DNA from 3 places in the Crossiella sp. NPDC003009 genome. Region 2 is predicted to be linked to each of the others. Evidence: riboswitches for the same ligand, from Rfam matches in the RefSeq annotation. Region 2 holds a riboswitch; each other region holds the start of a gene.
What was found. Region 2 has a riboswitch for S-adenosylmethionine ahead of thrC (threonine synthase). Riboswitches for the same ligand answer to the same signal wherever they lie in the genome.
Positions count from the first base shown of each region.

Region 1: another riboswitch for S-adenosylmethionine. It lies ahead of ACWDY5_RS24880 (methionine ABC transporter ATP-binding protein); the one in region 2 lies ahead of thrC (threonine synthase).
Region 3: another riboswitch for S-adenosylmethionine. It lies ahead of ACWDY5_RS39065 (aminotransferase class V-fold PLP-dependent enzyme); the one in region 2 lies ahead of thrC (threonine synthase).

Region 1 is NZ_JBSFUA010000026.1:28,531-38,782, forward strand. It holds gene ACWDY5_RS24870 (transglycosylase family protein) at 1-1,221, shown strand, start outside; gene rsmA (16S rRNA (adenine(1518)-N(6)/adenine(1519)-N(6))-dimethyltransferase RsmA) at 1,232-2,122, shown strand; SAM riboswitch class I at 2,267-2,357, shown strand; gene ACWDY5_RS24880 (methionine ABC transporter ATP-binding protein) at 2,565-3,587, shown strand; gene ACWDY5_RS24885 (methionine ABC transporter permease) at 3,584-4,267, shown strand; gene ACWDY5_RS24890 (MetQ/NlpA family ABC transporter substrate-binding protein) at 4,282-5,094, shown strand; gene ACWDY5_RS24895 (4-(cytidine 5'-diphospho)-2-C-methyl-D-erythritol kinase) at 5,175-6,140, shown strand; gene ACWDY5_RS24900 (ABC-F family ATP-binding cassette domain-containing protein) at 6,188-7,981, shown strand; gene ACWDY5_RS24905 (hypothetical protein) at 8,172-8,624, shown strand; gene ACWDY5_RS24910 (hypothetical protein) at 8,590-9,006, opposite strand; gene ACWDY5_RS24915 (fatty acyl-AMP ligase) at 9,040-10,252, shown strand, end outside.
Region 2 is NZ_JBSFUA010000055.1:40,229-50,480, reverse strand. It holds gene holA (DNA polymerase III subunit delta) at 272-1,252, opposite strand; SAM riboswitch class I at 1,365-1,495, shown strand; gene thrC (threonine synthase) at 1,507-2,772, shown strand; gene ACWDY5_RS35955 (DNA internalization-related competence protein ComEC/Rec2) at 2,875-5,367, opposite strand; gene ACWDY5_RS35950 (helix-hairpin-helix domain-containing protein) at 5,807-6,646, opposite strand; gene ACWDY5_RS35945 (DegV family protein) at 7,032-7,883, opposite strand; gene octT (diglucosylglycerate octanoyltransferase) at 7,895-8,611, opposite strand; gene ACWDY5_RS35935 (histidine phosphatase family protein) at 8,608-9,219, opposite strand; gene rsfS (ribosome silencing factor) at 9,216-9,611, opposite strand; gene nadD (nicotinate-nucleotide adenylyltransferase) at 9,670-10,252, opposite strand, start outside.
Region 3 is NZ_JBSFUA010000071.1:21,262-31,513, reverse strand. It holds gene ACWDY5_RS39075 (RluA family pseudouridine synthase) at 1-333, opposite strand, end outside; gene lspA (signal peptidase II) at 375-938, opposite strand; gene ACWDY5_RS39065 (aminotransferase class V-fold PLP-dependent enzyme) at 976-2,346, opposite strand; SAM riboswitch class IV at 2,382-2,496, opposite strand; gene ACWDY5_RS39060 (hypothetical protein) at 2,707-3,291, shown strand; gene ACWDY5_RS39055 (M23 family metallopeptidase) at 3,351-4,004, opposite strand; gene ACWDY5_RS39050 (hypothetical protein) at 4,105-4,992, opposite strand; gene ACWDY5_RS39045 (hypothetical protein) at 5,078-5,518, shown strand; gene ACWDY5_RS39040 (potassium/proton antiporter) at 5,515-6,996, opposite strand; gene ACWDY5_RS39035 (TetR family transcriptional regulator) at 7,129-7,710, opposite strand; gene ileS (isoleucine--tRNA ligase) at 7,750-10,252, opposite strand, start outside.

The DNA.
Region 1 (10,252 bases), on a different contig from region 2:
ATCGGCCTGCTCAACGCCGAGACCACCATGCTCCCGGCGCTGCGCGACCTCCGTCCCGAGGACGATGAGGACCGCGCCGCCAGGGACCGCGGCGAGATCCCGCCGGTGCTGGTCGAGGCCGTCACCGACTGGAAGCGCCGCTTCCTCAAGGCCGGTGTGGCCGCCGCGCTGGTCACCCTGACCGGCGGCGGCGCGGCCGCGGTCGCGATGGACAAGCAGGTCACCGTCGACATCGACGGCACCCAGCAGACCGTGCGCACCTACGCCAGCACGGTCGCCCAGGTGCTGGCCGACCAGGGCCTGACCACCCAGGCGCACGACGCGCTCAGCCCGTCCCCGCAGGCCTCCATCGCCGACGGCGGCAAGATCGTGCTGGAGCGCGGCCGTCAGCTGAAGATGACCGTGGACGGCCAGACCACCGAGTCCTGGGTGCGCGCCCGCACCGTCGGCGACGCGCTCAACCAGCTCGGCATCAACCACGACGGCGCCTGGCTGTCCAAGGACCGCACCGCGGCCATCCCCACCGACGGCCTGGCGCTGGAGATCAAGACCCCGAAGAACGTCACGCTCTTCGACGGTGGCAACGAGCCGCAGCGGATGAAGACCACCGCGCTCACCGTCTCCGAACTGCTCCAGCAGCTCCAGCTCAGCCTTGGCCCCGACGACCAGGTCAACCTGGGCGCGGACGGCAAGATCAGCGACGGCGCGGAGATCCACGTCAGCCGCACCGGCGTGACCGTGGTGAACAAGAAGGAAGCCATCGAGCCGACGGTCGAGAAGACCGACGACCCGACCATGATGCGCGGTGAGCAGAAGGTCGAGGACCCGGGCACGCCCGGCGAGCAGATGGTCACCTACCGGGTCACCATGAAGAACGGCAAGGAGACCGCCCGGGAGAAGCTGGGCACCAAGGTCGTCAAGGAAGCCAAGCCGAAGAAGATCCGGGTCGGCACCAAGGTGCCGCCGGACGGCGCGGTCTGGGACCGGCTGGCGCAGTGCGAGGCCACCGGCAACTGGGCGGCCAACACCGGCAACGGCTACTACGGCGGCCTGCAGTTCAACGCCGGCACCTGGCGGGCCTACGGCGGCGCGCAGTACGCCGCCCTGCCGCACCAGGCCAGCCGGGAGCAGCAGATCGCGGTGGCCACCAAGCTGCGCGACGCCCGCGGCGGCTACGGCGCCTGGCCGCACTGCTCATCGAAGCTGAACCTGCCCAAGTAGTCTCTGGCGGGTGACTGAAACTCCGGCACCGGCCGGGCCGCAGGGCGTCTCGCTCCTCGGCCCGGCCGATGTGCGTCGGCTGGCGGCCGAGCTCGACGTGCGTCCCACCAAGAAGCTGGGGCAGAACTTCGTGCACGACCCGAACACGGTGCGCCGCATCGTGTGGGAGGCCGGGCTCTCCGCCGACGACGTGGTGCTGGAGGTCGGCCCCGGCCTCGGCTCGCTGACCCTGGCCCTGCTGCCCGCCTGCGCGGGCGTGGTCGCGGTGGAGATCGACCCGGTGCTGGCCGGACTGCTGCCGGCCACTGCCGCCGAGCGCGCGCCGGAGCTGGCGGCGAACCTGCGGGTGGTGCTGGCCGACGCGATGCGGGTGCGCGCCGCCGACCTCGGCGAGCCCGCGCCCACCGCGCTGGTGGCGAACCTGCCCTACAACGTGGCCGTGCCGGTGGTGCTGCACCTGCTGGCCGAACTGCCCTCGCTGCGCCGGGGTCTGGTCATGGTGCAGGCCGAGGTGGCCGACCGGCTGGCCGCCGGTCCCGGCAGCCGGATCTACGGCGTGCCCAGCGTCAAGGCCGCCTGGTACGCCGCGATGCGCCGGGCCTCCGCGGTGCCGCGCGCGGTGTTCTGGCCGGTGCCCAACGTGGACTCCGCGCTGGTCGCCTTCACCCGTCGCGCCGAACCGGAGGGCGCGGACAAGGCCGCGGTGTTCGCGGTGATCGAGGCCGCCTTTTCCCAGCGCCGCAAGGGCCTGCGCGCCGCACTGGCCTCCTGGGCCGGTTCGGCCGAGCGGGCTGGCCGGGTGCTGGCCGCGGCCGGGATCGAGCCGACCACCCGGGGCGAGCAGCTGGACATCGCCGCCTACGTGAAAATCGCCAAGGCCGAGGCCGAGCTCGGGGAATAACCACGCCGCGTGACCCGTTGAACCCGAGGGGTGCGTTCGCCGACGCTCGGTTGTCCGTTACAGCTGTGATCTGGCGAACGAACCACGGCCGAACGGGCGGATGCACTTGCTTTTCCTCTGTTGGCTCAGTTGTACTGTTCGAGTAATCCATCCCGAGCGGCCGAGAGACCTGGATCTGTGACGCCGCAGCAACCACCCAGCAATGGGCAGGTGCTACCGCCAGGAGCGATGGAGCAGACATGAAGCTCATGCGCGTGCTGACGCGTCGACGGGTAGTCGATCACGGTCGTCGTACGGTCTCCGGTTGTCGGTCCTGACCGGACTTCCGCCGCTCTGACGGCGTTCTCCTCCTCCACACGCTCTACCCGCTTACGTCCGGAGCACCGGACACACAGGTGTGCGCGGGCCGCCGAGCGCGGCACCGCCCTGCCATGGAGACATCGTGATCACAGTTGAGAACCTGACCAAGGCCTACCGGGGCCGCAGTGGCACGACCGTCGCGCTCGACGGCGTCTCGCTCCAGGTCCCCGCTGGAACGGTGTGCGGCGTCGTCGGGGAGAGCGGCGCGGGCAAGTCCACGCTGGCCCGCTGCATCGCCCTGCTGGAGCAGCCCGACTCGGGCGGCATCCTGGTCGACGGCACCGACCTGGTGACCCTGCGCGGCTCCGCGCTGCGCGCCGCCCGTCGCCAGATCGGCGTGGTGCCGCAGAACGACTCGCTGCTGCGCCAGCGCACCGCGGCGGGCAACATCGCGCTGCCGCTGGAGGCCGCCGGCGCGCCGGTGGAGTCCAGGCGCAAGCGGGTGGTCGAGCTGCTGGACCTGGTCGGCCTGGCCGACAAGGCGGGCAGCTACCCCGACCAGCTCTCCGGCGGGCAGCGGCAGCGGGTGGCCATCGCCCGCGCGCTGGCCGCCAACCCCTCGGTGCTGCTGGCCGACGAGCCCACCTCCGCGCTGGACCCGGACACCACCGCCTCGGTGCTCACCGTGCTGGACCGGGCCCGCGCCGAACTGGGCGTGACCGTGCTGGTGGTCACCCACGACATGGGCGTGGTCCGCCGGATCTGCGATGACGTCGCGGTGCTGGACCGCGGCCAGGTGGTCGAGCACGGCAAGGTGCTCGACCTGGTCACCCAGGCCGGCTCGCGCACCTCGGGCGCGCTGCTGCCCGGCGTGGAGGACATCGTGCGCGCCGGGGACACCGACGCCCGCTTCGACCGGGTGGCCGACGTGGTGCTGGTCGGCTTCGCCGCCGTCGGCGCGCTGCTGCCCGAGGCGGCCAGCCGCTTCGAGGTGGACCTGAACCTGCTGGGCGGCGGCATGACCCGCCTGGCCGACACCCCCGTGGCCCGGTTCCGGGTCGCGTTGACCGGAGCCAACGCCGACGCCGCCTTCGACTGGATCGCCGACCGCGGCGCCGTCGTCCGCCGCCGGCCGACTGTGCTCGCTGGAGGAGCAGCCGCGTGAAAGAGGCAACACCCTGGGCGGAAGTCTTCGACAAGCTCGCCCAGGCGGGGGCCGAGACCGGCCTGATGGTCGGACTCGGCACCCTGTTCGCGGTGCTCGGCGGTCTCCCGCTCGGCGTCCTGCTGCACGCCAGCGCGCCGGGCGGGCTGCGGCCGCAGCCCCTGGTCTACCGGGCGCTGGGCTTCGTGGTCGACCTGACCAGGTCGCTGCCGTTCATCATCCTGCTGGTCGCGCTGATCCCGGTGACCAGGGCGCTGGCCGGCAGCTACATCGGCAGCGGCCCCGCGGTCGTGCCGCTGGCCATCGGCGCGATCCCGTTCCTGGCCAGGCTGGTGCAGTCCGCGCTGCGGGAGGTGCCTGCCGGCGTGGTGGAAGCCGCGCTGACCACCGGGGCGAGCAAGCCGAAGATCGTCCGCAGCGTGCTGGTCAAGGAGGCCGGTCCCTCGCTGATCGCGGCGGTCGGGGTCACCGCGGTGGCGCTGATCGGCTACTCCGCCATGGCGGGCGCGGTCGGCGGCGGTGGCCTCGGCAACCTGGCCATCACCTACGGCTACCAGCGCTTCGACTCCCGTCTTCTGTACAGCTCGGTGATCGTGCTGGCCGCGCTCACCTTCCTGGTGCAGATTCTCTTTGATCTTGTTTCGCGCACGGTCGACCGTCGCCGCCAGATCACCGTCTAGAAAGGACAGCTCCAATGCGGGTTCCCGCCCTCATCGCGACCGTCGTCACCGCCGCCCTCGTCCTCACCGCCTGCGGTGCCGGCGGGGACAACGCCGCCAACCAGGACTCCGCGCTGCGGGTCGCGGTCAGCCCGGTGCCGCACGCAAAGATCCTCAACTGGGTCAAGGACAACCTGGCCGCGAGCAAGAACCTCAAGATCGAGGTGGTGGAGTTCCAGGACTACGTGCTGCCCAACACCTCGCTGGTGGACAAGCAGCTGGAGGCCAACTACTTCCAGCACGTGCCCTACCTGACCGAGTTCCTCAAGGAGCGCGGCGGCGACCTGAAGTTCGTCGCGCCGGTGCACATCGAGCCGCTCGCGGTCTTCTCCAAGAAGGTCAAGAACATCGCCGACCTGCCGAACAACGCGAAGGTGGCGCTGTCCCAGGACGCGGCCAACCAGACCCGCGCGCTGCGGCTGCTGCAGGCGAACAACGTGCTCAAGCTCAAGCCGGGCAGCGAGCAGGGCGCCGCGCTCAAGGACGTCGCGGAGAACCCGAAGAACATCAAGTTCGTCGAGCTGGAGCCCGCGCAGCTGGCCCGCAGCCTGGACGACACCGACGCCTCGGTGGTCAACGGCAACTACGCCATCGACGCCGGGCTGGACCCGATCAAGGGCTCGCTGGCGGTGGAGAAGGCCGAGCAGAACCCCTACGCGAACGGGCTGGTCACCCGGCCCGAGCTGGCCGAGGACAAGCGGATCAAGGCGCTGGCCGAGCTGCTCACCTCGCAGCAGACCAGGGACTACATCCAGAAGGAGTTCGGCGGCGCGGTCATCCCGGCCTGACGTTGGCGGCAACCGGCAGAAAGTCGTCCGCGGAGCAGGAGCCGGGCGTGTTTTCCGGGGCGAGCACGTACGCTGACAGGGTGCTGGCAGTCGTTCCGCCCCCGGTCATCGTCCGTGCCCCGGCCAAGGTCAATGTGCACCTTGCCGTCGGTGATGTGCGCAAGGACGGCTACCACGACCTCATGACCGTCTTCCAGGCCTTGTCCCTGAACGACGAGGTCACGGTCTCGGTGGCCGAGGAGCCGGGGATCGAGGTGGTCGGCGACAGCGCGGACATGGTGCCCGCCGACTTCTCCAACCTGGCCTGGAAGGCCGTGACGGCGCTGGCCGAGTACGTGGGCCGGGACCCGAAGGACCCCAGGGTCAGGGTGCACATCCGCAAGGGCATCCCGGTGGCCGGCGGCATGGCCGGTGGCAGCGCGGACGCCGCGGCCACCCTGGTCGGCCTGGCCTCGCTGTGGAAGCTGGAGATCGGCAAGGACGAGCTGGCCGACGTGGCCGCCGCGCTCGGCGCGGACGTGCCGTTCTGCCTGCACGGCGGCACCGCGCTCGGCTCCGGCCGGGGCGACCGGCTGGTCCCGGTGCTGGCCCGCCACCAGTTCCACTGGGTGCTCGCGCTGGACCACGAGGGCCTGTCCACGCCCTCGGTCTTCCACGAGCTGGACCGGCTGCGCGCCGAGGGCGAGCCGCCCAGGGTCGGCGCGGTCGAACCCGTGGTGGAGGCGCTGGCCACCGGCGACCCCCGGCAGCTGGCCCTGCTGCTGGGCAACGACCTGCAGGCCGCCGCGGTGTCGCTGCGCCCGTCCCTGCGCCGCACGCTGCGCGCGGGCGTGGACGCGGGCGCGCTGGCCGGGATCGTCTCCGGCTCCGGCCCGACCTGCGCGTTCCTCTGCCAGGACGCCGAGTCGGCGGTCCGGGTCGCCGCGGAGCTGGCCGGGGTCGGCGTGTGCCGTACCGTGCGAGTGGCACAGGGGCCGGTGCACGGCGCCAGGGTGATGAGCGTCGAGGAGTCCCCTCGCTCCGCTCCGCCCGAGGTGCACGCGTAGTTCCTGCTGCGCGGACGGCAACTCATAGTGGAGAACGCGAACTTCTGATGGTCAACCTGGTCAACCTGGAGTCCGTGTCCAAGTCCTACGGCGTGCGGCCGTTGCTGGACGCGGTGTCCCTCGGCGTGTCCCAAGGCGACCGCATCGGCGTGGTCGGGCTCAACGGCGGTGGCAAGACCACCCTGCTGGAGGTGCTCGCCGGGGTCGAACCGCCCGACGAGGGCCGGGTCAGCCGGAGCCGGGACCTGCGGATGGCCGTGGTCACCCAGCGCAGCGAGCTGCCAGAGGGCGCCACCGTGCGGTCCCTGGTGCTGGACCCGCTGGGCTTCGCCGCCGAGCACGAGTGGGCGGCCGACCCCAAGGCGCGCAACGTGCTCGACGGGCTCGGCGTGACCGCGCTCGGCCTGGACAGCCCGCTGGCCGAGATGTCCGGTGGCGAGCGCCGCCGGGTCGCGCTGGCCGCCGCGCTGGTCCAGGAGCTGGACCTGGTGGTGCTGGACGAGCCGACCAACCACCTGGACGTGGAGGGCGTGCGCTGGCTGGCCGAGCACCTGCTCACCCGGCGCGGCGCGCTGGTGGTGGTCACCCACGACCGGTGGTTTCTGGACACCGTGTGCACCAAGACCTGGGAGGTCGTCCAGGGCAAGGTGGAGCAGTACGAGGGCGGCTACGCGGACTGGATCTTCGCCCGCGCCGAGCGCGCCAGGGTGGCCGACACCCTGGAGGAGAAGCGGCGGAACCTGGCCTGCAAGGAGCTGGCCTGGCTGCGCCGCGGCGCGCCGGCCCGCACCTCCAAGCCCCGGTACCGGATCGAGGCCGCGGAGACCCTGATCGCCGACGTGCCTCCGCCGAGGGACACCGTGGAGCTGGTCAGCTTCGCCAAGCGCCGCCTCGGCAAGACCGTGCTGGAGGTCGAGAACGTCGACCTGACCATCCCAGACCGCCCGCTGCTCACCGACGTCACCTGGCGGATCGGGCCCGGCGACCGGATCGGCCTGGTCGGGGTGAACGGCTCCGGCAAGACCACCCTGCTCAAGCTGCTCGCCGGTGAACGCGAACCCGAGGCCGGCAAACGGATCCAGGGCCAGACCGTCCGGCTGGCGCACCTGTCCCAGGAGCTGGCCGACCTGCCGCCGGCCCTGCGCGTGCTGGAAGCGGTGGAGGAGATCGCCCGGCGGGTGGTGCTGGGCAAACGCGAGATGTCCGCCTCCCAGCTGGCCGAGCTCTTCGGCTTCCCGGCGCAGCGCCAGTGGACCCCGGTCGGCGACCTCTCCGGCGGCGAGCGCCGCAGGCTCCAGCTGTGCCGCCTGCTGATGGCCGAGCCGAACGTGCTGCTGCTCGACGAGCCCACCAACGACCTGGACATCGACACCCTCCAGCAGCTGGAGGACCTGCTCGACTCCTGGCCGGGCACCCTGGTGGTGGTCAGCCACGACCGCTACCTGGTGGAACGCGTCTGCGACCAGGTGGTGGCCCTCTTCGGCGACGGCAAGATCACCCACCTGATCGGCGGCATCGAGGAGTACCTGCGCCGCCGCGAGGAAAGCGGCCAGTCCGGCCTGATCGCCCGCGCCACCCTGCCCCAGGAACCCGCCGCGCCTGCCCCGGCCGCCACCGGCCCCAGCGCCGCGGACCAGCGCGCCGCCCGCAAGGAGCTCGCCCGCCTGGAACGCCAGCTGGAGAAGCTGACCAAGCGGGAGACCGAGCTGCACGCGGCACTGGCCGAGGCGGCCACCGACCCGGCCCGGCTGCTGAAGCTGGACGCGGAGCTGCGCGCGGTGCTGGCGGAGAAGGCAGAGGTCGAGGAGCAGTGGCTGCTGGCGGCCGACACCGCCGAGTAGCCACCGCCGCTCCAACCTGTGCGCCGCCCTGGACCTGGCCGCTCCGCCGACCGCCGAGCGGCTGAGCGCGGCACTGGCCTGGCACTGGTTCCTGCGCGGCCAGTGCCACCAGGCACAGGCGGCCACCACCGGCGCCTGGCGGCCCGGTTTCGCTTTGCTCATCGGCACAACCAGCTCTGAAGAGTCCAGAGTGGACAGTCGTTGGGCACCTGGTTCCTGGTCTGGGCGCACCTGCACCTCGGCCAGACCACCGCGGCTCGGCGCGGCACTGGCCTGGCACCGCGGCCTGGCCCAGCCCTACTACGGCACCCCGCTGCTGCTGGCCGAGCTGGGCTTCATCGCCGAATGCCGGGGCGAGGCCGAGACCGCCCGCGCGCTGCACCGCGAAGGGCTGGCCATCGCCGAGGACATCGGCGAGCCGCGCGCGATCGCACTGGCCCTGGAAGGACTGGCCGGATCGGCCGAGGACCCGGCGGAGGGGGCCAGGCTGCTCGGCGAGGCCACCGCCCTGCGCGCGAGCGCGCCGCTGCCGCCTGCCGAGCGCCAGGACGTGGACCGGATCGAGCGGCGGCTGCGGGCGGCGCTGGGCTCCCGGTTCGAGGCCGAGCTCAGCGCCGGTGGTACTCGCCGATCGCCGCGCTGAAGTGGTCCGGGTCCTCCGGGCAGGTCCAGCGCGCGGTCTCGTCGGCCACCGGCGTCACCGCGTGCTCGTGGCCGGGGCAGCGCGGCGCGTCGAAGCCGCGGTGCTCGCGGACCAGCTGCTGGAGCTCCTCGGCGGCCCTGGCGGCGAACTCCGCGTCCGACTCGGCGGCGCCCGGACCGTCCCGCCCGACCACCGACTCCCAGCGCTCCGGGTAGAAGGTGACCTCGTAGAGCGCCAGGTCAGGGTGGTCGGCCATCATCTCCGCGTAGACCTTGAGGTTCGGCGTGCCGTCCGGGTCGAACTCGCTCAGGTCCGCGATCACCTTCTTGGCCGTGCCGACGACCAGTTCGGCCGTCTCAGCGGAAGATCGGTTCAGCGCCACCGGAGGACCCTAACTCGCGCTACTTTCGACGCTGTGAGCCGGTTCGTTGAGACGATGGTGGCCACCGCGGCGGCGGAGACCCAGCGCGGGATCACCACGGGAGCCCCGCAGGAGCCGATCCGCCGCACCTGGGCCGAGGTCCACCAGCAAGCCCGCCGGATCGCCGGGGCGCTGCTGGCCGCCGGGGTCGCGCCACGGGACGCGGTGGGTGTGCTGGCCGCCGACCCAGCGCTGATCGCCCAGGCGGTGCAGGGCATCTGGCTGAGCGGGGCCAGTGTGACCATGCTGCACCAGCCGACCCCGCGCACCGACCTGGTGGCCTGGGCCGCGGACACGGTGCGCACCCTCGGCATGATCAGCGCCCGCACGGTGGTGCTGGACGAGACCTTCGCCGCGCTGGCCGAACCCCTGCGGGACAACGGCATCCGGGTGCTGCCGGTGGTCGAGCTGGCCCTCGGCGCGCCTGCCGAGCCGGTGCTGGTCGCCGAGGAGGACGCGGCGCTGCTCCAGCTCACCAGCGGCTCCACCGCCGAACCCAAGGCGGTGGTGATCAGCCACGCCAACCTGATCGCCAATATCCGGGCCATGCACACCGCGGCCGGGCTGGCGCCGGAGACCGACGTGATGGTGTCCTGGCTGCCGCTGTTCCACGACATGGGCATGGTCGGCTTCCTCACCGTGCCGATGACCGTGGGCATGGAGCTGGTCAAGATCACCCCGGTGGACTTCCTGCGCTCGCCGCTGGTCTGGCCCGAGCTGATCACCACCTACCGCGGCACCATTACCGCCGCGCCCAACTTCGGCTACGCGGTCTTCGCCCGCCAACTGTCCAAAGTGGACGATCAGGACCGGTTCGACCTGTCCCGGCTGCGGATCGCGCTCAGCGGGGCCGAACCCATCGATCCCGGCGTGATGCACGAGTTCACCAAGCAGGGCGGCCGTTTCGGCATGCGCCCGGAGTGCGTGCTGTGCGCCTACGGCATGGCCGAGGCCACCCTCGCGGTGTCCTTCGCGCCGCTGGAGACCGGCGTGGCCGTGGACGAGGTGCGCGGCTTCCCGCTGCTCGGCCCGCCGCTGCCCGGCCTGGAGGTGCGCGCGGTGGGCGAGGACGGCCGGGTGCTGCCCGAGCACGAGATCGGCGAGCTCCAGGTCCGCGGCGACGCGGTGACCGCGGGCTACCTGACCGTGGACGGCCCGCTGGCCACCCAGGACGCCGAGGGCTGGCTGGCCACCGGCGACGAGGGCT
Region 2 (10,252 bases):
CTAGCACCGCCGGATGCCGGCCGGCTGAACCCCGCCCTGCCCTCCCCCCCCCACCACCAAACCCCGCCCACCCGCCAGGCCCGGCGGGGTTCCTCGGCGCGCCGCTAGCCGAGGAACCCCGCCAGCCACATCTCCAGGCATCCCGGGCGGCAGGTGCCTAGCGCCCCGGTCCGGGACACCGCTGTCCTCGGCATCTTGGCGACAGCCGTCCGCAGCATCCGGGCGACAGCCGTCCGCGGCACCCGAGCCGCAGCCATCCCCTGCCCTGGGCTCAGCGCCCCCGTCGCGCCAAGATCAATCGCAGCACGGCTCGCTCCAGCGCGTATCCGGCGTCCGCGGCGACGCCCTTCACGTCCGCGTTCAGCCCGGCCACCAGGTTCATCGCCTCGGCCAAGCCCTCGGGCTCCCAGCCGCGGGACTGGCCCAGCGCCTTCTTGACCTTCCACGGCGGCATGCCCAGCTGACCGGCCAGCGCGAACGGATCGGCTCGTCCGCCGGCCGAGACCCGCGCGATGGTCCGGACCGCGTCGGCCAGCGCGTCCGCGACCAGCACCGGCGGCACCCCGGTCTGCAGCGCCCAGCGCAACGCCTCCAGCGCCCCGGCTCGGTCGCCGGTCACCGCCTTCTCCGCGACCACGAACCCGGTCACCTCGGCCCGGCCCCGGTGGTAGCGGCGCACCGCCTGCTCGTCGACCGAGCCGCCGGTGTCAGCCACCAACTGGGAGGCGGCCGCGGCCAGCTCCCGCAGGTCCGATCCCACGGTCTCGATCAGCGCGGCCAGCCCGGCCGGGTCGACCCGCCCGCCCGCCCGGCGGAACTCTTCCTTGACGAAGGCCTCGCGGTCGGCGGGCTTAGTCAGCTTCGCGCAGGTCGTGATCTTGGCACCCGCCTTGCGCAGGGCGTCCGGCAGTTCCTTGGCGAGCTTGCCCCGCCCGCCGCCGCTGTGCACGACCACCAGCACCACGCCCTCGCTGGGCGCCTTGCAGTAGGAGCCGATCGCCTCCGCGATCTCCTTGCCCGCCTCCTGCGCGGCCTCCAGGACGATGACCCGGCCCTCAGCGAACAGGGAGGGACTCACCAGCTCGATCAGCTCCGGCGGCGTGAGGTCGGTCACCCGGACCTTGGTCAGCTCGGCCTGCGGATCGGCCAGCCGTGCCGCGTCGAACGACGCCTTCACGGCCCGCTCGACCAGCAGTTCCTCTTCCCCGATCACTAGGTGCAGCGGCTCGGGGGTGACGGCTGGGGCGCTCACACCGGCAATCCTTTCACGGGGGTCTGACAGCCCTGCGGCCTCCCGCATACTGGGCTGGCGGTAGCTCTCAGTGGCGACCGTGCCGTACGGTGAGCCACAGACAACTGAATACAGCTCATCCAGAGGGGTAGAGGGATCGGCCCTACGACACCCCGGCAACCGGCACAGGCTCAACGCGAATTCCGCGAGGGAGCAGGTGAACACGGTGCCAAATCCGCCCCGCGACAGCGGGAAAGATGAGGAGATACCTCGCGATGACGACCATCGAGGCGCCCAGCAGCGCCCAGCAGACCCTTGACCTCGGCCCGGCGCGCAGCCTGGTCTGCCGGGAGTGCGGCCACCAGGTCCCACTCGCCGCCGAGTTCGCCTGTGCCGAGTGTTTTGGTCCCCTTGAGGTCGGCTACGACTTCGGGACCGTCCGCCGGGAGGACATCGAGGCGGGCCCGCAGTCGATCTGGCGCTACCGCAACCTGCTCCCGGTGCCGTCCACTGTGGACGCCCACCCGAACACCGACCCCGGCTGTACCAGGCTGGTCCGCGCGGACCGCCTGGCCAAGGCGCTGGGCGTCCGCCGGATCTGGGTGAAGGACGACACCGGCAACCCCACCCACTCGTTCAAGGACCGCGTGGTCGCGGTGGCCCTGGCCGCCGCCCGCGAACTGGGCTTCAAGGTCCTGGCCTGCCCCTCCACCGGCAACCTGGCCAACGCCGTGGCCGCGGCCGCCGCCCGCGCCGGCTGGGAGTCGGTGGTGCTGATCCCGTCCTCGCTGGAGCGGGCCAAGATCCTCACCACCGCCGTGTACGACGGCGCCCTGATCGCCGTCGACGGCAACTACGACGACGTGAACCGCCTGGCCACCGAACTGGCCGCGGACCACGAGGACTGGGCGTTCGTCAACGTCAACGTCCGGCCCTACTACGCCGAAGGCTCCAAGACCCTGGGCTACGAGGTCGCCGAGCAGCTCGGCTGGCGGCTGCCGGACCAGATCGTGGTGCCCATCGCCTCCGGCTCCCAGCTGACCAAGGTCGACAAGGGCTTCCGCGAACTGGGCGAGCTCGGCCTGGTCGAGCAGAGCCCGTACCGCGTCTTCGGCGCCCAGGCCACCGGCTGCTCCCCCGTCGCCGCCGCCTTCAAGGCAGGCCACGACGTGGTGACCCCGGTCAAGCCGGACACCATCGCCCGCTCCCTGGCCATCGGCGCCCCCGCCGACGGCCCGTACGTGCTCGACACGGTCCGCCGCACCAACGGCGCCATCGAGAACGTCTCCGATGAAGAGGTGGTCGAGGGCATCCGGCTGCTCGCCCGCACCGAGGGCATCTTCGCCGAGACCGCGGGCGGCGTGACCGTCGCGACGGCCAAGAAGCTCATCGAGACCGGCCAGCTCGACCCGGACGCCGAGACCGTCCTGCTGATCACCGGCGACGGCCTGAAGACCCTGGACGCGGTGCAGGACCGGATCGGCCCCCGCGCCACCGTCCCGCCGTCGGCCGCGGCGGTCCGCGAGGCCCTCGGCCTCTGATCCCACGCTTCGCCGCACGGCGTGCCGGCCGGTTCTTGCGACCGGGTGGCACGCCGTGTGTGTTCGTGGCGGACGGCGTGGGGCTGCGGCGGATCGGCTGGGTCATCTGGGTGTCCGGGATTTTTCTTTGCCGTGGCGGGAAATCACCGGGCCCTGCGGGCTGGGGGCGATGGCCAGGTCGCCGTCTTGGTCGGTGCGCAGAACCTGGGTGCCCTGGGTGTGGAGGGCGTCCAGGATCAGCGGGCTGGGGTGGCCGTAGTCGTTGTCCGCGCCGACGCTGATCAGCGCGACCCGGGGCCGGACGGTGGCCAGGAACCTGGGCAGGCTGTAGCGGGAGCCGTGGTGGGGGACCTTGAGGATGTCGGCGGACAGCTCGGATCCCTTGTCCGCCAACAGGTCTGCTTGACCGGCTAGTTCGATGTCGCCGGTGAGCAGGACCCGGCCCGCGGTGGTGTGCGCGCGGATGACCAGTGAGGCGTCGTTGAGAGCGGTGCCGCTGGCGCGTTCGCCGGTGGCACCCAGCGCCGTGGGGCTGCGGGGGCCGAGGACGTCGACGGTCAGTGCGGGCCAGGTGGTGCTGGTGCCCGGGTGGAGCTCGATCACGGGCACGCCCGCGACCTCGGTGGCACGGCGAATTTCCTTGACCGCCCAAGGTGGTTGCTGAACAGAGCTGATGCCGACCGCGCCCACCGAGTGCTCGGCGAGGACCTCGGCCAGGCCGCCGATGTGGTCGGCGTGCAGGTGAGTGAGAACCAGCAGCGGGATCCGGTCGATGTCCAGGTCGCGGAGGCAGGCGGTGATGGAGATCGGGTCGGGACCCGTGTCGATCAGCACCGCGCGGCCCGGATCGGCGGTGGCTAGGACGATGGCGTCGCCCTGGCCGACGTCACAGGCCACCACGGCCCAGCCGGGCAGCGGCCAGCCGGGGCGCAGCACCCGGATGGGCACCAGGACCAGGATCGCGAGCAGGGCCGCCGCCAGGAACAGGACGCGGAACCGGCGTCGCCGTAGCAGCAGGGCGAGCACGAGCAGGACGCCGATGAGAAGGAAGGCGCCGCCGGCACCGCTGGGCCAGGGCAGGGTGGACATGGGCACCGCGGCCGCGTGGTGGGCGACGGTGACCAGCCACCACATCGCCGGACCGGTGACGTGGACCAGGAGTTCGGCGGCGCCGGGATGGATCACCGACAGGACGGCGGCCAGCACACCGAGAACCGTGGCCAGGGCGACCACTGGAGCGGCGAGCAAGTTGGCCACCACGGCCGTGAGGCTGAGTTCGCCGGTCATGCCGACCACCACCGGGGCGGTGAACAGGTGGGCCGCGGCGGGGATGGCCAGCGCTTCGGCCAGACCGCCGGGGACGCCGCGTTGACGCAGGTTGTCCGACCAGCGTGGGGCCAGCAGGACCAGGGCCGTGGTGGCCAGTACGGACAGCAGGAAACCCAGGTCGCCGGCGAGTTCGGGATCGGCGAGCAGCAGGATCGTGATGGTGCCCGCCAGGGCGGGGATCGCGGCTCGCTCCCGTCCGGAGGTCAGGGCGTAGAGGCCGATGGCGGCCATGACCGCGGCGCGGAGGACGCTCGGCTGGGGCCGGGCCAGGATCACGAATCCCAGTAGTGCCAAGGCCGCTGCCGCTGTCGCCGTGCGGGGACCGGCACGGAGGGCTTGGCACAGCAGGAGAACCGCGCCGCAGACGATCGCCAGGTTGGTGCCACTGACGGCCAGCAGGTGCGACAGGCCCGCGGCACGGAAATCGGCGACGACCCTGGGTGCGAGGGTCGTGGTGTCGCCGACCACCAGGGAGGGCAGCAGGCCCGCCTGGTCAGTGGGCAGGACGGAGCTGGCCTGGCGGAGGCCGGTGCGGATGTCGGTGGCGGCGCGTTGCCAGAACGGTGGCGTGCCAAGGAGTTCTGGCGCGTTGTGCACTCGGAGCACGGCGGCTGTCAGGTCGCCGGGGCGGGCCGGGGCCAGTTTTCCGGTGGTGCGCAGGCGTTGGCCGGGTGAGACCTCGGACCAGGAGTCGTGCAGGGCGAGCAGGAGGACGGCGCCGCCGGTGGACACCTGGTCGCCGACGGCGTGCGCGGACTCGAGGTCGAGGGTGAGGACGGTGCCGTTGCTGTTGGTGGGGCGGCCGCCGTAGGCCGGGGTGCGCATGGGGCGGGGGTCGCCGGTGATAGTGCCGGTAAGGGTCGCGGTGGCGCCTCGTTCGGCGAGGGCGTGCAGGGGGTGGGTGGCGGTGGCATGGGTTCTGAGGGCGATGCCGATGGCGGCGGCTCCGGCCAGGGCGCAGGCGGTGAGGGTTGCGGCGGCCAGGCGGTGGCGGAGGGATCGGTGGAAGCGGCGGGGCTGGGTGGCGGCCTGGGGTGTCGAGACCGAGGCGGGGGTTGCGGGGTGGGTGGGTTTGCGGGGGCGAGGAAGGAGGCGTGCGGCGGTGACCGCGGCCGCGGTGAGCAGGATCGCGGTCACGGTGGCGGAGAGCCAGCCGGTGTGGAGGCCGAGCAGGGTTACCGCCCAGGTGGCCAGGGCGGCGGGGACCAGGCGTAGGTCCGGGCCGGAGGGTGGGGGCGGCTCGGAGGCTGGGAGCTCGGGTGGCACCGGACGTGACACTTCGGGCGGCTCCGGGGCTGGCGGCTCGGTTGGCACCGGAGGTGACACTTCGGGCGGCTCCGGGGCTGGGGGCATGGGTGGGCCCGGAGGTGACACTTCGGGTGACCCCGGGGCCGGGCACGCGGGTGGGCCCGGAGGTGACGCTTGAGGCGGCTCCGGGGCTAAGGCCTCGGGTGAGCCCGGGGTCACGGGATGTGGTGGCTCCTGGGCTGGTGATGGGTCGCGGAGAACAAGTCGTTCGCGCGGTGCGCTGCTGCTTCCCCCCTTTCCGCGCCTTGTCGCCGTGGGTACGGGTGCACGCTCTCCCCTTTCTCGTGCGTCGGCCACGGCGATCTGCCGCGTCGGACGACTCGTTCTCCGCATGTGTGTCCCTGCCTCGGTGCTCGGTCCCGTTGGTTTGGTCCCTGCTCGGGACCGGCGCCCTGGGTCAGAGGCTCACCAGCTCGCGGAGCCGGGCGAGGCGGGACTCTCCAATACCCTCGATCTCCCGCAGCTGGTCGATCGAGGTGAAGCGGCCGTGCTTGGTCCGCCACTGGACAATGCGCTGCGCCGTCACGGGACCCACTCCTGGCAGTGCGTCGAGGGCGGCGGTGGTCGCGTTGTTCAGGCTGACTTTGGCGGTGCCACCGGGAGGCAAGCCCTGGCTGTCCGGGAGCTGCTCGGGTGGTGGCGGGATACCGACGTGCACTTGCTCCCCGTCGGTCAACCGGCGGGCCAGGTTCAGGCCGTTGAGGTCGACGTTCGGGTGTGCGCCGCCTGCCGCCTGGACGGCATCGGCGACGCGAGCCCCTTCGGTGAGGGTAACCAGCCCGGGTCTGGTCACCCTCCCGACCACGCTGACCACCAATGTGGCGCCGGCGCCCGTGGTGGCTGGGGGTTTGGTGGTCGGAGGGGCGGCGGGACCGGCCGACTGGGACAGCTCCGGAGCGGTCTCCCTGGCCGGCCGGTCCTGCCACACCAGCAGCGCGGTCGTCGCGACAGCCAGGACTGCGACGACCGCCACTGCCAGTGCCGCCGGTCGGCCGGGGTCCCACCTGACTCCCCTCGGACTCCTTGGCAGGAGCCGGGAAAGCCACTTCGGGGTGCGGGACAACGGCCGGGCCGGCAGTTGGTGGCCTGACTCGTCCAGCTGGATGACCTTGATGCCATCCAGTTCGGGGGGCGGGTCGGGGCCGGGTCTTGCGCGTGCGGCGGCGGCCAGTTCGGACAACCGGTTCCGGGCGAGGTCGCGTCGGGTGCTGGTTGCCGCAGTGAGGAAGCGCCACATGGGATCGACGCTAGGGGCGGGGAGGAGGGGGATCCAGCGGGGGCGGGGGTGGCTGTGGATAGGTGGGGTGTTGTGGATAAGTGCTGGTGGGGAGGGCGGAGGGAGCGGTGGTGGGGGTGCGGGTGGTGTAGGGTGCCGCGCTTCGCTGGGAGGCGGGAGGCGGGAGGCGGGAGGCGGGAGGCGGGAGGCGGGAAGCGGGAGGCGGGAAGCGCGAAGGCGGGAAGCGCGAAGGCGGGAAGCGGGAGGCGGGAAGCGCGAAGGCGGGAAGCGCGAAGGCGGGAAGCGCGAAGGCGGGAAGCGCGAAGGCGGGAGCGGCGGACCGAGGCCGAGGCTGCGGTGGAAGAGCGCTGGGCCGCTGACGATTGAGGGTGGAGCGGTGGTGGCGTTAGGCGGGCTGGCGGGGCAGGACGACTACGCCCAGGACGCCGGGGCCGGTGTGGGCGCCTACTACCGCGCCTACTTCGGAGATGACGCAGCCGTCGCAGCCGGGGATGCGTTCGTCCAGGCGGCCGGCCAGTTCCGCGGCGCGCTGTGGGGAGCCCAGGTGGTGGACCGCTACCTCTACCGGGCCTTGGCCCGCTGCTTCGGTGGCCAGGTCGACCAGGCGGGACACGGCGCGGCTGGTGGTGCGGACCTTTTCCAGGGGCAGGATTCGGCCGTTTTCCACGTGTAGCAAGGGTTTTACCGCCAGGGCAGTTCCTAGCAGGGCGGCGGTGGGGGTGATGCGGCCGCCGCGGCGGAGGTGTTCCAGGGTTTCCAGGCAGAAGAAGGTTCTGGTGTGGGTGGCGGTGTGGGTGGCGACCGCTTCGACCTCGGCTGGGGTGGCGGACTGGGTGGCGGCTTTGGCTGCGGCCAGTACCGCGAAGCCCAGGCCCATGGCGGTGGAGCGGGAGTCGACGACGCGGACCCGGTCCGAACCCACCTCCAGCGCGGCCAGGCGGGCGGCGTCCCAGGTGCCGGAGAGTTCGCGGGACAGGTGGATGGAGACGATGCCGGTGGCGCCGGTGGCCAGGGCTTCGCGGTAGGCGGTGGCGAACTCGGCGGGAGTGGGGCGGGAGGTGGTGACGGTGCGGCGTTCGGCCAGGGCCGCCGCCAGTTCGCTGGGGCCGATGTCCTTGCCGTCCAGGCCGCTTTCGCCGTCCACCGTGACGTGCAGGGGCACCTCGTGGATGCCGTGGCGGGTCGCGAAGCCCTCCGGCAGGTACGCGGTGGAGTCGGTGAACACGGCGACGGACACGGGGACGCAGCCTACGGAAGCATCGGGCGGAGCAGGGCGGCCAGTGCCGAGCCGACCTCGGCGTGTGCGGAATATCCCCAGTGCATGCCGTCCGGGTTGCCCGCGCCGCCGAAGATGTGCGGGCGGACCAGGGCCGGCAGGTCGAGCAGGGGGACCTCGGTGCGGGCGGACCAGGCGCGCAGGGCCGCGGCCGCGGGGGCGTGGCCGGTGTGCACGTGGCCGTAGTCGGGTGAGTTGTGCACCGACGGGAGGATGCCGACCACCGGGAGCCCTGGGCGGATGGCGCGGACGGCACGCAGGCAGCGGTCCAGGTAGGCCACGGTGAGGTGCGGGGGCAGGGCCACCGGGTGGCCGCGGAGCATCCTGGCCAGGTGCGGCTGGGCGGCCAGGTAGCTCGACCGGGCGAACCGGCGGAGGGGGTCCGGGCGCAGGTGGCGCAGGCCCTCGCGCAGGTAGGTCGGCAGCGGGCTGGGCAGCGTGTCCATGCTGCCCAGCGCGAGCACCAGGGCGTCGGCGCTGGGCAGCACCGACCACAGCCGGGGGTCGCCGGTGAGCGCCCACCAGCCGTGCCGGGCGGTCCAGCCGAAGCCGGCGAACAGCTCCGCCGCGCGATCCAGCCCGGCCGCGGCAATGTTCGGCCACAGCCGGGGATCGTCGGCGGGCAGCGCGTGTTCCGGGCCGTGGAAGGCCAGCGAGTCGCCCAGGACCAGCAGGCGTCCCCGGCTCAACCAGTCGCCCCCACGTTGTGGCTGATCAGCCGCCACTTGGTGTCGTCGGCGCGGCGGGCGAGCACGGTCCAGTGGCAGTTGTGCAGGCCGCCGAGGGACGGCCAGACCTCCACCGGCAGCGCCAGCAGCCTGGCGATCAGGCCGGTGATCAGGCCGCCGTGCGCGCACAACAGCGCGGTGCCGTCGGTGGTCAGGTCCAGTTCGGAGACGACCTCGACCGCGCGCGCGGCGACCTCCAGCCGGTTCTCACCGCCGGGCGGGGCGAAGGTGGGGTCGGCCCGCCAGCGATCCAGCGCGCCGGGCCAGTCGGCCTCGACCTCCGCGCCGGACATGCCCATCCACTGGCCGACGTCGGTCTCCCGCAGCCGCTTGTCCATCCTCGGCGTCATCCCGGTGGCCGCGGTGAACGCCGCCGCGGTGTCCGCCGCCCGCCGCAGGTCCGAGGTGACCAGCAGGTCCGGTTCCAGCGCCGCCACCAGGGGCGCGGCCCGCTTGGCCTGGGCCAGGCCGATGTCGTTCAACTCGACGTCGAGCTGGCCCTGGAGCCGGCCGGAGGCGTTGTGGCCGGTCTGCCCGTGCCGCCACAGGATCAGCCTGGACAGGGTCACGCCTGGACGTCCTCGTCCGCGGGCTGGTGCGCCACCACGTCGTCGAACTCGATCCGGGGACAGTCCTTCCACAGCCGCTCCAGGCCGTAGAACGAACGCTCCTCGGCGTGCTGGATGTGCACCACCAGGTCCACGAAGTCCAGCAGCACCCAGCGCCCCTCGCGGGCGCCTTCCCTCCGCACCGGCTTGCTGCCGGCCTCGCGCATCTTCTCCTCGACGCTGTCCACGATCGCCTGCACCTGGCGCTCGTTGGGCGCCGAGGCGATCACGAAGACGTCGGTGATCACCAGCTGGTTCGACACGTCCAGCACCACGATGTCGTGGGCCTTCTTGTCGGCCGCCGCGAGCGCGGCGACGTGGGCCAGCCGGCGGGCCTCCTCGGTCGCTGACACGTTGCTCCTCCCCGTGCGACCTTCGGGGTCCGCACAGGTCACTCAGGGTACCGGGCGGTCAGGGCGCCGGGTCGCGGTAGAGGTTCCGCTTCGAGATGTACTGCACCACACCATCGGGCACCAGGTACCAGACCGGCATGCCCTTGGCCACGCGCTCCCGGCAGTCGGTGGAGGAGATGGCCATCGCGGGCACGTCGACCAAGCTGACCGCGCCGCGCGGCAGGTGGTCGTCGTCGAGCTGGTAACCAGGCCGGGTGACCCCGACGAAGTGGGCCAGCTCGAACAGCTCGTCCGCCCGCCACCAGCCGAGGATCTGCTCCAGCGCGTCCGCGCCGGTGATGAAGAACAGCTGATCGTTCGGATGCTGTTGGTGCAGGTCGGAGAGGGTGTCGATGGTGTAGGTGGGCCCGGTGCGGTCCACGTCGACCCTGCTCACCGAGAACCGGGGGTTGGACGCGGTGGCGATCACCGTCATCAGGTAGCGGTCCTCGGGCGAGGACACCACGTGATGTTCCTTCTGCCACGGCCGCCCGGTCGGCACGAAGATCACTTCGTCCAGGTCGAACCGGGCCTGCACTTCACTGGCGGCGACCAGGTGCCCGTGGTGCACGGGATCGAAGGTGCCGCCCATCACGCCAAGT
Region 3 (10,252 bases), on a different contig from region 2:
GGTGGCGATCTGGATCCCGGCGGCGGCCAGGCCCGCGACGACCGTGGGGCCGGTCCAGCCGGGGCTGGGGTGCACGGCGACGCCTACCGGTTTGTCGATGACCACGATGTCGTCGTCCTCGTACAGCACGACCAGGCCGTCCACCGGGGCGGCGAGCACCGGGACGGGGTGTTCCGGTTCGGGGAGGGTGACCTCCAGCCAGGACCCGGCTACCAGGCGGTCGGACTTGCCCGCGGGCTGGCCGTCGAGCAGGACTCCGCCGGTCTCGGCCAGGCCGGCCGCGACCGTGCGGGACAGGCCCAGCAGTTTGGACAGGCCCGCGTCCACTCGCATGCCGTCCAGGCCGTCCGGCACCGGCAGGGTCCTCTGGTCACTCACGCGTTTTCCTCCACCGTGGCCTCGGCCTTCGTCTGGTCTGCTCCGCGCCCCGGCCGCTTGCCGTCGTAGTCGACGCCGAAGAGGGCCAGCAGCACCAGGAGCACGCCGCCGCTGACGATGGCCGCGTCGGCGATGTTGAACACCGGCCACACGCTGCCGTCGGGGGCGAACAGTGACAGGAAGTCCACCACATGTCCCTCGGCGAAGCCCGGCGGGCGGGTCAGCCGGTCGGCCAGGTTGCCCAGCGCACCGCCCAGCACCAGGCCGATGCCCACGGCCCAGCCGGTGGAGCGCAGCCGGGGCGCGAAGATCAGGATGGCCAGCACGACCAGCGTGGTGATCAGCGTCAGCAGCCAGGTCTGGCCGGGGAACAGCGAGAACGCCGCGCCCGGGTTGTGCAGCAGCACCAGGTAAAGCGCGCCACCAGCCACCCGGACCGGCGGCTGCCCGTTGAGCGCGGCGACCGCGAGGTCCTTGGTGATCAGGTCCGCCGCGAAGGCCGCCAGCGCCACCAGGGCGAACGGCACCAGGCGGCGGGGCGGCTTGTCGTCGGTGCTCACCGCCCCATTGTCCCGTACGCCGGGACCGCCCCCGACCTCAGGCGTTAATGAATGGCGGCAGCGGCCTCGGGTCGTTCACCGGGGCCCACCGGCCGTCCACGATCTCGTACTTCCAGCCCGGCCCGTGCTCGACCAGCTCGCGCAGCGCCAGCAGCACCCGGTCCACGTGCTCGGCGGTGGTGCCCAGACCCAGGCTGACCCGCAGCGCGCGGTCGCTGTCCGACCCGGCCTGGCCCAGCAGCCGCCGGGTGGCGATGTGCGCGCAGAACGCGCCGTCGCGCACCCCGATCCCGTACTCGGCGGACAGCGCGGAGGCCAGCAGACCCGGGTCCTGACCGTCCACCGTGAAGCTCACCACACCGACCCGGTCCTGCCCCGCGCCGAAGATCGACAGCTCCCGCAGGCCGGGGATGGCCTTGAGCCCGGCGCGCAGCCGGGCGAACAGCTCGGCCTCGTGCGCGATGACCGCGTCCCAGCCGTGCTGGGTGATGGCCTGGCAGGCGCTGGCGAAGGCGTGCACGCCGACCACGTTCGGCGAACCGGCCTCGTGCCGCTCCGGCGCGGGCGCCCAGCCCACGCCCAGGTGGTCGCCCCAGTCCACCACGTGCTTGGTGGCGCCGCCGCCGACCAGGTACGGCTCGGCCTGGTGCAGCCAGTCCGCCCGGCCGACCAGCGCGCCGCTGCCGTAGGGGGCGTAGAGCTTGTGCGCGGAGAGCACCACGTAGTCCACGTCGAGCTGCTGGATGTCCACCGGGCGGTGCGGGGCCAGCTGCGCGGCGTCCAGCACGATCCGCGCGCCGAAGCGGCGGGCCACCGCGGCCAGCTCGCGCACCGGCCACAGCTCACCGGTCACGTTGGACGCCCCGGTCAGCACCACCAGCCGCGCGCCCTCCGGCGTGTTGCGCAACGCCTCGGCCAGCGCGCCGATGGCGCCCTGCGGGGTGTCCGGGGTGGCGATCCGGGTGACCCTGGGGCCGCGCCACGGCAGCAGCGCGGCGTGGTGGTCGGTGTCGAAGGTGACCACGCTGGTGCCCCTGGGCACGCTGCGGGCCAGCAGGTTCAGCGCGTCGGTGCTGTTGCGGGTGAAGACCACCACGTCGCTGGCGTGCGCCCCGACGAATCGCCGCACCACGTCCCTGGCCTGCTCGTACACCTTGGTGCACACCTGCGAGGCGAACCCGGCGCCGCGGTGCACGCTGGCGTAGTAGGGCAGCAGCTCGTCCACCGCGTCGCGCACCGCGGCCAGACACGGCGCGCTGGCCGCGTGGTCGAGGTTGGCGTAGGTCACCCGCTCCCCGGTGACCAGCGGCACCGCGGTGTGCGCGCCGACGACGGCGGGCACGGCGGCAGTGGTGGTCGCGGCAGCGGTGGTGGCGGTGGCCTGCGCGGGGATGACAGCGAGCGACATACAACCCTCCGGGGTCCTGATCGGACCTGCCAGGAGGTCCGCGCTTGCCCGCCGCACCTCGCGACGGACCAGGTCCTCACCCGGAGCACCCCACCGCGGTAGGAGGGTTGCCGACCAGCAAGCCGGGGCTGTGCGCTGGTACTCATGACCTTGGCCCCGAAGTTAGCCGACGGACCGGCGACTTGGGAAGCCCCCTTTCCAGATACCGGGAAGCCGCTGGCCACCCGGCTTCGCCGAACGGGCAGCTGGCCGGGCACCGGTTGGGGCGAATTCCCATGCGACGCCGAGTTGATATTTCGACCCGCCCTAACCTGGCCGGACGGGTGAATCCGCCCGGGAATTCCGCACCAGGGGGCTTTCATGGAGAGAAACGGCACCAGCAGAATTCGGCGCGGCTTCGTGCGATTAGCCGTGGCGACGATGATGATGAGCAGCGCGGCACTGGGCGCGGCGGCCGCGGCACAGGCCGCGCCCGCCGAACCGCCGATCCCGGCCGAGACCGCGCCGGCCGGGGTCACGACCAAGCTCGCGGCACCCAACGGCCTCGCCGCTCCGCTTCTTTGCAGTGGTCACGCCGTCGAGCACGGCAACTGGAACAACGCGGACCCGAACGCCACCGGCATCGCCAGGGCCGAGCTGCGGGACTGCCAGTCGGTCACCGTCTGCGAAGGCTCGATCTGCCGCATCGTGCACGACGCGGGCTGGACCATGCGCCTGTTCGGGAAGTGCTCACCGACCAACTGCGACTGGGGCTGGAGCAATTCCGAGTTCCGCCAGTCCACCGGTCACATCCACGCCTTCTACGACCAGGGATACGCCAAGCGGCACGTCTGGGCGAAGATGTCGCAATACCGTCCCGGCCAACTCTGGATTGCCTGGAGAACTGATTTCGTCGACCCGAACCGGCCGGACTACGAAGTGCAGGAATGGTTCTACCGCGGCTGAGCGCGCAGTGACGCACACCACCGGGACGGCCTCACCACGGGCCGTCCCGGTCGCCGCGCTCAGACCCGGAACCGGCCGGGCAGCGACACGCTGAACCCGTCGCCGACCCGCTCCGCGCGCCCGGCGTACTGCTGCGCCCCGGCGTGGAACCGCCAGGCGCCCAGCACCTTCCCGTCCACCGGCACCCCGGCCTCGGCCGCGACCCAGGTGCTAACGTCCTCGTAGGACAGTCCACTCCAGTCGGCGTCCGCGCTGGGCACCGCGCCCAGCTGCCACAGCGTGAAGTGCACGTGCGCACCGCTGCTGGACCCGCCGCAGGGCAGCGCGTTCCCGGTGCGCCCCAACGGGGTCCCGGCCGAGACGGACTGCCCGTCGTGGACCTGGATGTCCTCAAGGTGGTAGTAGCCGGTGCGCCAGCCGCCCGCGTGGTCCACGGTGACCCAGTCGCCGCCGGAGCAGCGCTGGATCCGCACCGTGCCCTCGGCCGCCGAGCGGGCGACGCCGTCACTGGGCGAGAAGTCGATCGCGTTCTTGACCCCGCTCTGCCCGTTGTCCGAGTGCACGCCGGCCGAGTAGGTCTGCTGGCCGGTGGCGAAGGGCAGGGCGAGCACCGGGTCCGCCAGCGGCGTGGCCACCGCGGCGGGTGCGAGCAGCAGGCCGCCGGAGAGCAGCGCGGCGGCGAGCAGCCAGGTGGGACGGCGGTTCCCCGACATCGTGGACTCCTTACAGGGGGCACCCTTTCGGGTGAAGGAGCCATGAAGTTAGCCAGTTGGGCGCGAGCCGTCAGGCCCCAAACGATGTCGGCCGAATGGCCTAGCCGACCGCACCCCAGTCGTTGGCCAGCAGGATCTTCACCGCGTGCACCGTCGCATAACCCCGCCACTCCAGCGCGCCCGCGGGCGAGGCGGAGGCGAAGTCCACCAGCCAGCCGCCGTCGGCCTGCTGGAGCCCGGCCAGCCGGTCCAGGTCCCGGGTGATCACGTTGGCCGGCAACAGCTCCCGCAGCGGGCGGTGCGGTTCGGGCGCGAAGTCCAAGGGGTACAGGGCTTCGTCGGCCTGGCCGCCTTCGACCGGCCGGATCCCGTCAGCCGGCAGGTGCTCGGCCAGCCGCCGCAGCTCCGGCAACGCTTCCGGCCGGGTGTCGCACAGCGCGTCCAGCACCGCCAGCGAGTAGCGCAGCTCCAGGGTGCCGCCCGGTTCCGACTGGGTGGTGATCCGGTGCCAGCAGTAGTCCACCGCGGCGGCCAGCCACGGGTGCGCGGCCACCGCCGGGTCCAGGGCGGCCACCGGCAGCGCGTGGCTGACCACGGCGGCGGTCAGGTGCAGCGAGGACTCCGCCGGATCGGCCGCGGCGAACCAGGGCGCGGTGCCGGCGGACTCGCGCATGGGCAGCACGAACGGCAGGCCGCCGTCGGGCAGGCTGACCGCGCCGAGCCAGTCGCACAGGCCGCGGCTCAGCTCGGGGTCGCCGCCGGCCTCGGCGAGCACCTCGAAGGCGTGCATGGCGTTGAGCGGCTGGCTCTCCGGCGAGCGCAGATCGGGTTCCAGCGCCCAGCCGAAGCCGCCGTCGGGGTTGCGGTAGGCAGCCAGTGCGGTGAGCAGCGCGGCGCGGTCCGGCTGCCCGGTGAGCAAGCCGAACCGGCGACGCTCCAGCAGGCGGCCGTGGGTGGTCAGGAACCGGGAGGCCTCATCGAGTCGCACCCGGCCATGGTGGCCGCCGCGAGCAGCCCCGGCTTGATGAAACCGGCCATAAAACGGCTTGGCGCGAATGGCAGACTCGGCCCCGATGGAACACGTGATCGTGCGCTTCGACGAAGGCGGCACCTACAGCGACGCGGATCCCTACCTGGACCTGCTGCCCGATCTCGCGCCCCAGCTGCCGCCGGGTGCGCGGGCCTTCGCCACGGACCCGGAGCACTACGACTTCTTCGGCAAGCGGTGCGTGAAGGACCTCAAGCCTGCCGAACTCCGGGCCGACGGCGACCAGCTCGTGCTGGAGCTGCGGCACAACTGCTGGAAGCACGACGCGGACCTGGTGCTGCGCTACACCGGCGTCGCCGAGCACTCCTTCGACCCGCCGGGCGAGCTGCCCAGGGAGGTGTTCCTGGACGAGCTGCTGCCGCACGAGCGCGGGGTGCGGCACGAGATCGTGTGCCTGACCGGGACCATCGTGGTCGTCGCCGCGGACGTGACCGCGGAGTGGGTGCCGACGGACTGCATCGGCTAACCGTCGCCGCGCTCACCGCGCCAGTGCGCGTAGCGGCCGGCCCGGTCGATGGCGCGGATGCGTTTCTCCGCCTCGTCGCGGGCGGTCTCGGTGGTGACCACCAGCAGCTGGTCGTCGAACTGGAGGCGGGTCACCGACTGTGGCGTGAAGCCCTTGCCCGCGCGGACCACCAGGCTCACCGTGGCGCCCCCCGGCAGGCGCAGCTCGGAGACGTAGACGCCGTGCAGCTTGGAGCCCTTCGGGATGCGGATCTGCAGCAGCTCCGCGCCCAGCTCGTCCAGCGGACCGGCGTCCACCTGGACCTCCTGCATCTCGCCCCTGCGCACCAGCCCCAGCCAGCGGGCCAGCACCGGCAGGGTGCTGCCCTGGATCAGGGTCAGCAGCACCACCAGCACGAACACCACGTCCACCAGGGTCTGCGCGCCCTCCACGCCCTGGGTCACCGGGATCATCGCCAGCACGATCGGCACCGCGCCGCGCAGGCCGGACCAGGCCAGGAACGTCTGTTCCCGCCAGGGCAGGCGGAACGGGGTGGCCGAGAGCGCCACCGACAGCGGGCGGGCCACCAGCAGCAGCACGCCACCGGCGACCAGGGCCGGGATCAGCACGTCGAACAGCCGGGACGGCGAGGCGTACAGGCCCAGCAGCACGAACAGGCCGATCTGGGCCAGCCAGCCGAGGCCCTCGGCGAAGGAGAGCGTGTCCGCGCGGTGCGGCAGCCGGGCGTTGCCCAGCACCAGCCCGGCCACGTAGGCCGAGAGCAGGCCCGCGCCGTGCACGCCCTGGGCGGCGGCGTAGGCCAGCACGCACACCCCGACCGTCGCGAGTGGATAGAGACCGGTGGCAGGCAGCGCCGCCCGGCGTAACGCGGCCGCGCCCAGCCAGCCCATCCCGATGCCCAGCGCGGCGCCGATCACCAGCTCGTAGACCACCAGCGCCGGTGTCCACCAGGTGAACGGGTCGGTGCCGGCCAGCAGCACCACGGCCAGGAACACCGGCGCGTCGTTGAGCCCCGACTCCAGTTCCAGCGCACCGGCCAGCCGTTTGCTCACCCCGACCCCGCGCAGCACGCTGAACACCGCGGCCGCGTCGGTGGAGGAGAGCACCGCGCCCCACAGCAGCGCGGTGCGCCACTCCAGGTCCAGGATCAGGTGCAGCAGCCCGCCGGTGACCGCGATGCTCACCGCGACGGCCACTGTGGACAGTGCGATACCCAGGCCCAGCGCGGGTTTCACCGCCGACCAGCGGGTGGTGAGGCCACCCTCGGCCAGGATCAGCACCAGCGCGGCGATGCCGAGGGACTGGGTGAGGCCGGCGTCGGAGAACTGGATACCGAAGCCGGACTCGCCGATGACCAGCCCGATTCCGAGGTACAGCAACAGAGACGGTAGGCCGAGCCGGACGGACACGCGCACGGCGAGCACCGCCGCCAGGAGCACCCCGGCGCCGATTCCGAGCACGGTCGTCAGGTCGGTCATACGGCGCCTCCGGACATCAGACTAAAACTCTGGCGTGTCCATTGTGGCTGCTCAGAACCCATTTTTCGGGAATTGCGATGAATCGTGCATGACTCTGTACCCAGAGGCACTGGCCGGGATAAGCTTGGGGAATCACCCCGAACCGTTCTCCTTGCTGAGCAATGCCGCCATCGAGGCGTCCAGGTGCGCCCGCCGCTGCGCGCGCGAGCGGGGCATCGCGGCCGGGGCCATCCGGAACAGGTGCGCGTGCCCGAGGTAGGCGCTGTAGGCCAGCACCGCGCGCCGCCTGGCATCCGCCTTGCCGAAGCCGCACTGGGCGAAAAGCGTTGACAGGTAAGCGATCCGGCGGTCGGTCACCCGGTCCAGCACCGGCCGGATGACCGGATCGTCGCCCGCCGCCAGCAGGGCCAGCTCTACCGCGTTGCCCTCGGGCCGGTCCAGCACACTGGCGAAGAGCAGCCGCAACCGGTGCGCCGGATCGGGTTCCTGTTCGGCCAGCGCGATCACGGCCTCGGTCTGCTCCAGTTCCCAGCGCTCCAGGGTGGCCACCAGCAGCGCCTCCCGGTTGGCGAAATGCCAGTAGGCACTGCCTTTGGTGGCGCCGACCCGGACCGCCAGCGGTTCGATGGCCACCGCGGCGAGGCCGCCCTCGGCGAGTGCGGCCAGCGCGGCGGTGGTCCAGTCCGCGCGGGTTTTCCTGATCTTGGCTGGCACGACCGTACGGTACCGTACGGTCGTGCCGGCCAAGCACCGTCAGGACTTGGCGACCGCGACCCGCACCGCGGTGCCCTCGCCCACCGAGCCGCCGAACCCGGCGTCCCCGGCCGGACCGTGGGTCAGCGCCACGGCCAGCGTCTCCGCCGCGATGAACTCCGCGAAGCGCTCCACCGCGGGACGCACCTCATCCGGCACCTCCACGGTCAGCGCGATCCGGTCCGAGACGTCCAGCGCCGCCTCCCTGCGGGCCTGCTGGATCACCCGGACCAGGTCGCGGGCCAGGCCCTCGGCGGCCAGCTCCGCGGTCACCTCGGTGTCCAGCACGACCAGGCCGGAGCCGCCGGGCAGCGCGGCCGCCGCGCCGGGGTCGGAGGAGACCAGCCGCTGCTCGTACTCGGCCGGCAGCAGCTCGATCCCGGCCGCCACCACCGCGCCGGTCGCGCTGGTGGTCCACTCCCCCGCCTTGACCGCCTTGATCACCTTCTGCACGTCCTTGCCCAGCCGGGGGCCGCAGACGCGGGCGTTGACCGCCAGCTCGACCCGGCCGTGCGCGGCCACGTCGGTGGTCAGCACCACGTCCTTGACGTTGACCTCGTCCCGGATCAGCTCCTGGAACGGGGCCAGGTCCCCGGCGTAGGGCGCGGCCACCACCAGCTTGGCCAACGGCAGCCGGACCCGCAGCTTGTTCGCCTTGCGCAGGGACAGCGCGGTGGAGCAGACCTGCCGCACCTCATCCATGGCCGCGACCAGCTTGTCATCGGCAGGCAGGTCGGCCACCTCGGGGAAGTCGGTGAGGTGCACCGAGCGCTCGCCGGTCAGCCCGCGCCAGACCGCCTCGGTGGTCAGCGGCAGCAGCGGCGCCACCGTCCGGCAGACCACCTCAAGCACGGTGTGCAGGGTGTCCACCGCGTCCTGCTCACCGGCCCAGAACCGCTCCCGGGAACGGCGCACGTACCAGTTGGTCAGCACCTCCAGGAACTCCCGGACCGCCTGGTGCGCGGTGGACAGGTCGTAGGCGTCCAGCGAGGTGCGCACCGCCTTGACCAGGTCGTGCGTCTTGGCCAGCACGTACCGGTCCAGCACGTGCCCGCTGTCGACCCGCCACTTGCCCTCCACCCCGGCCGCGTTGGCGTAGAGGGAGAGGAAGTACCAGGAGTTCCACAGCGGCAGCACGGCCTGGCGCACCGCGTCCCTGATGCCGCGCTCGGTCACGCTCAGGTCGCCGCCCCGGGAGACCGGGCTGGCCAGCAGGAACCAGCGCATGGCGTCGGAGCCGTCCCGGTCGAAGACCTCCCGGACGTCCGGGTAGTTCTGCTTCGACTTGGACATCTTCTGCCCGTCGTCGCCCAGCACGGTGCCGTGCACCAGGCAGTTGCGGAAGGCCGGCCGGTCGAACAGCGCGGTGGCCAGCACGTGCATGGTGTAGAACCAGCCGCGGGTCTGCGCGGTGTACTCCACGATGAAGTCACCCGGGTAGTGGTCGTCGAACCACTCGCGGTTCTCGAACGGGTAGTGCACCTGGGCGAAGGACATGGAGCCGGACTCGAACCAGCAGTCCAGCACCTCCGGCACCCGGCGCATCATCGACTTGCCGGTCGGGTCGTCCGGGTTCGGCCGCACCAGGTCGTCCACCACCGGGCGGTGCAGCTCGGTCGGGCGCACGCCGAAGTCGCGCTCCAGCTCATCCAGCGAGCCGTAGACGTCCATCCTCGGGTAGGCCGGGTCGTCGGAGACCCACACCGGGATCGGCGAGCCCCAGTACCGGTTGCGCGAGATCGACCAGTCGCGGGCGTTCTCCAGCCACTTGCCGAACTGCCCGTCCTTGATGTGCTCCGGCACCCAGTTGATCTGCTGGTTCAGCTCGACCATCCGGTCCTTGAACTGGCTGACCGCGACGAACCAGGAGGTCACCGCGCGCTGGATCAGCGGGCTGTCGCAGCGCCAGCAGTGCGGGTACGGGTGGTCGTAGGTCTCGTGGCGCAGCAGCACGCCGGCGGCCTTGAGGTCGCGGATGATCTGCTTGTTCGCCTCGAAGACGTGCGTGCCCGCGTACGGCGGCACCTCGCTGGTGAACTCGCCCCTGGCGTTGACCGGGACGACCACCTCGATGCCGGCGGCGTCGGTGACGGCCTTGTCGTCCTCACCGAAGGCGGGCGCGATGTGCACAAGGCCGGTGCCGTCCTCGGTGGTCACGTAGTCCGCGCCGAGGATCTGGTGCGCGTTCTCCCGCCCGGCGAAGAACGGGAACACCGGGGTGTACTTGCGGCCGAGCAGCTCGGCCCCGGTGTAGCGGCGCACCACCCGCTCGGCGGCGTCCTCGCCCAGCTCGCGGGCGTAGGCGGCCAGCCTGGCCTCGGCCAGCAGGTACTGCTCGCCCTCGTGCTCGACCACCACGTAGGCCACGTCCGGGTGCACGGCCATGGCCAGGTTGCTGGGCAGCGTCCACGGCGTGGTCGTCCAGACCAGGGCCAGCTCGCCGGACTCCAGCCGCATGCCCACGGTGACCGCGGGGTCCTGCCGGTCGCGGTAGACGTCGTCC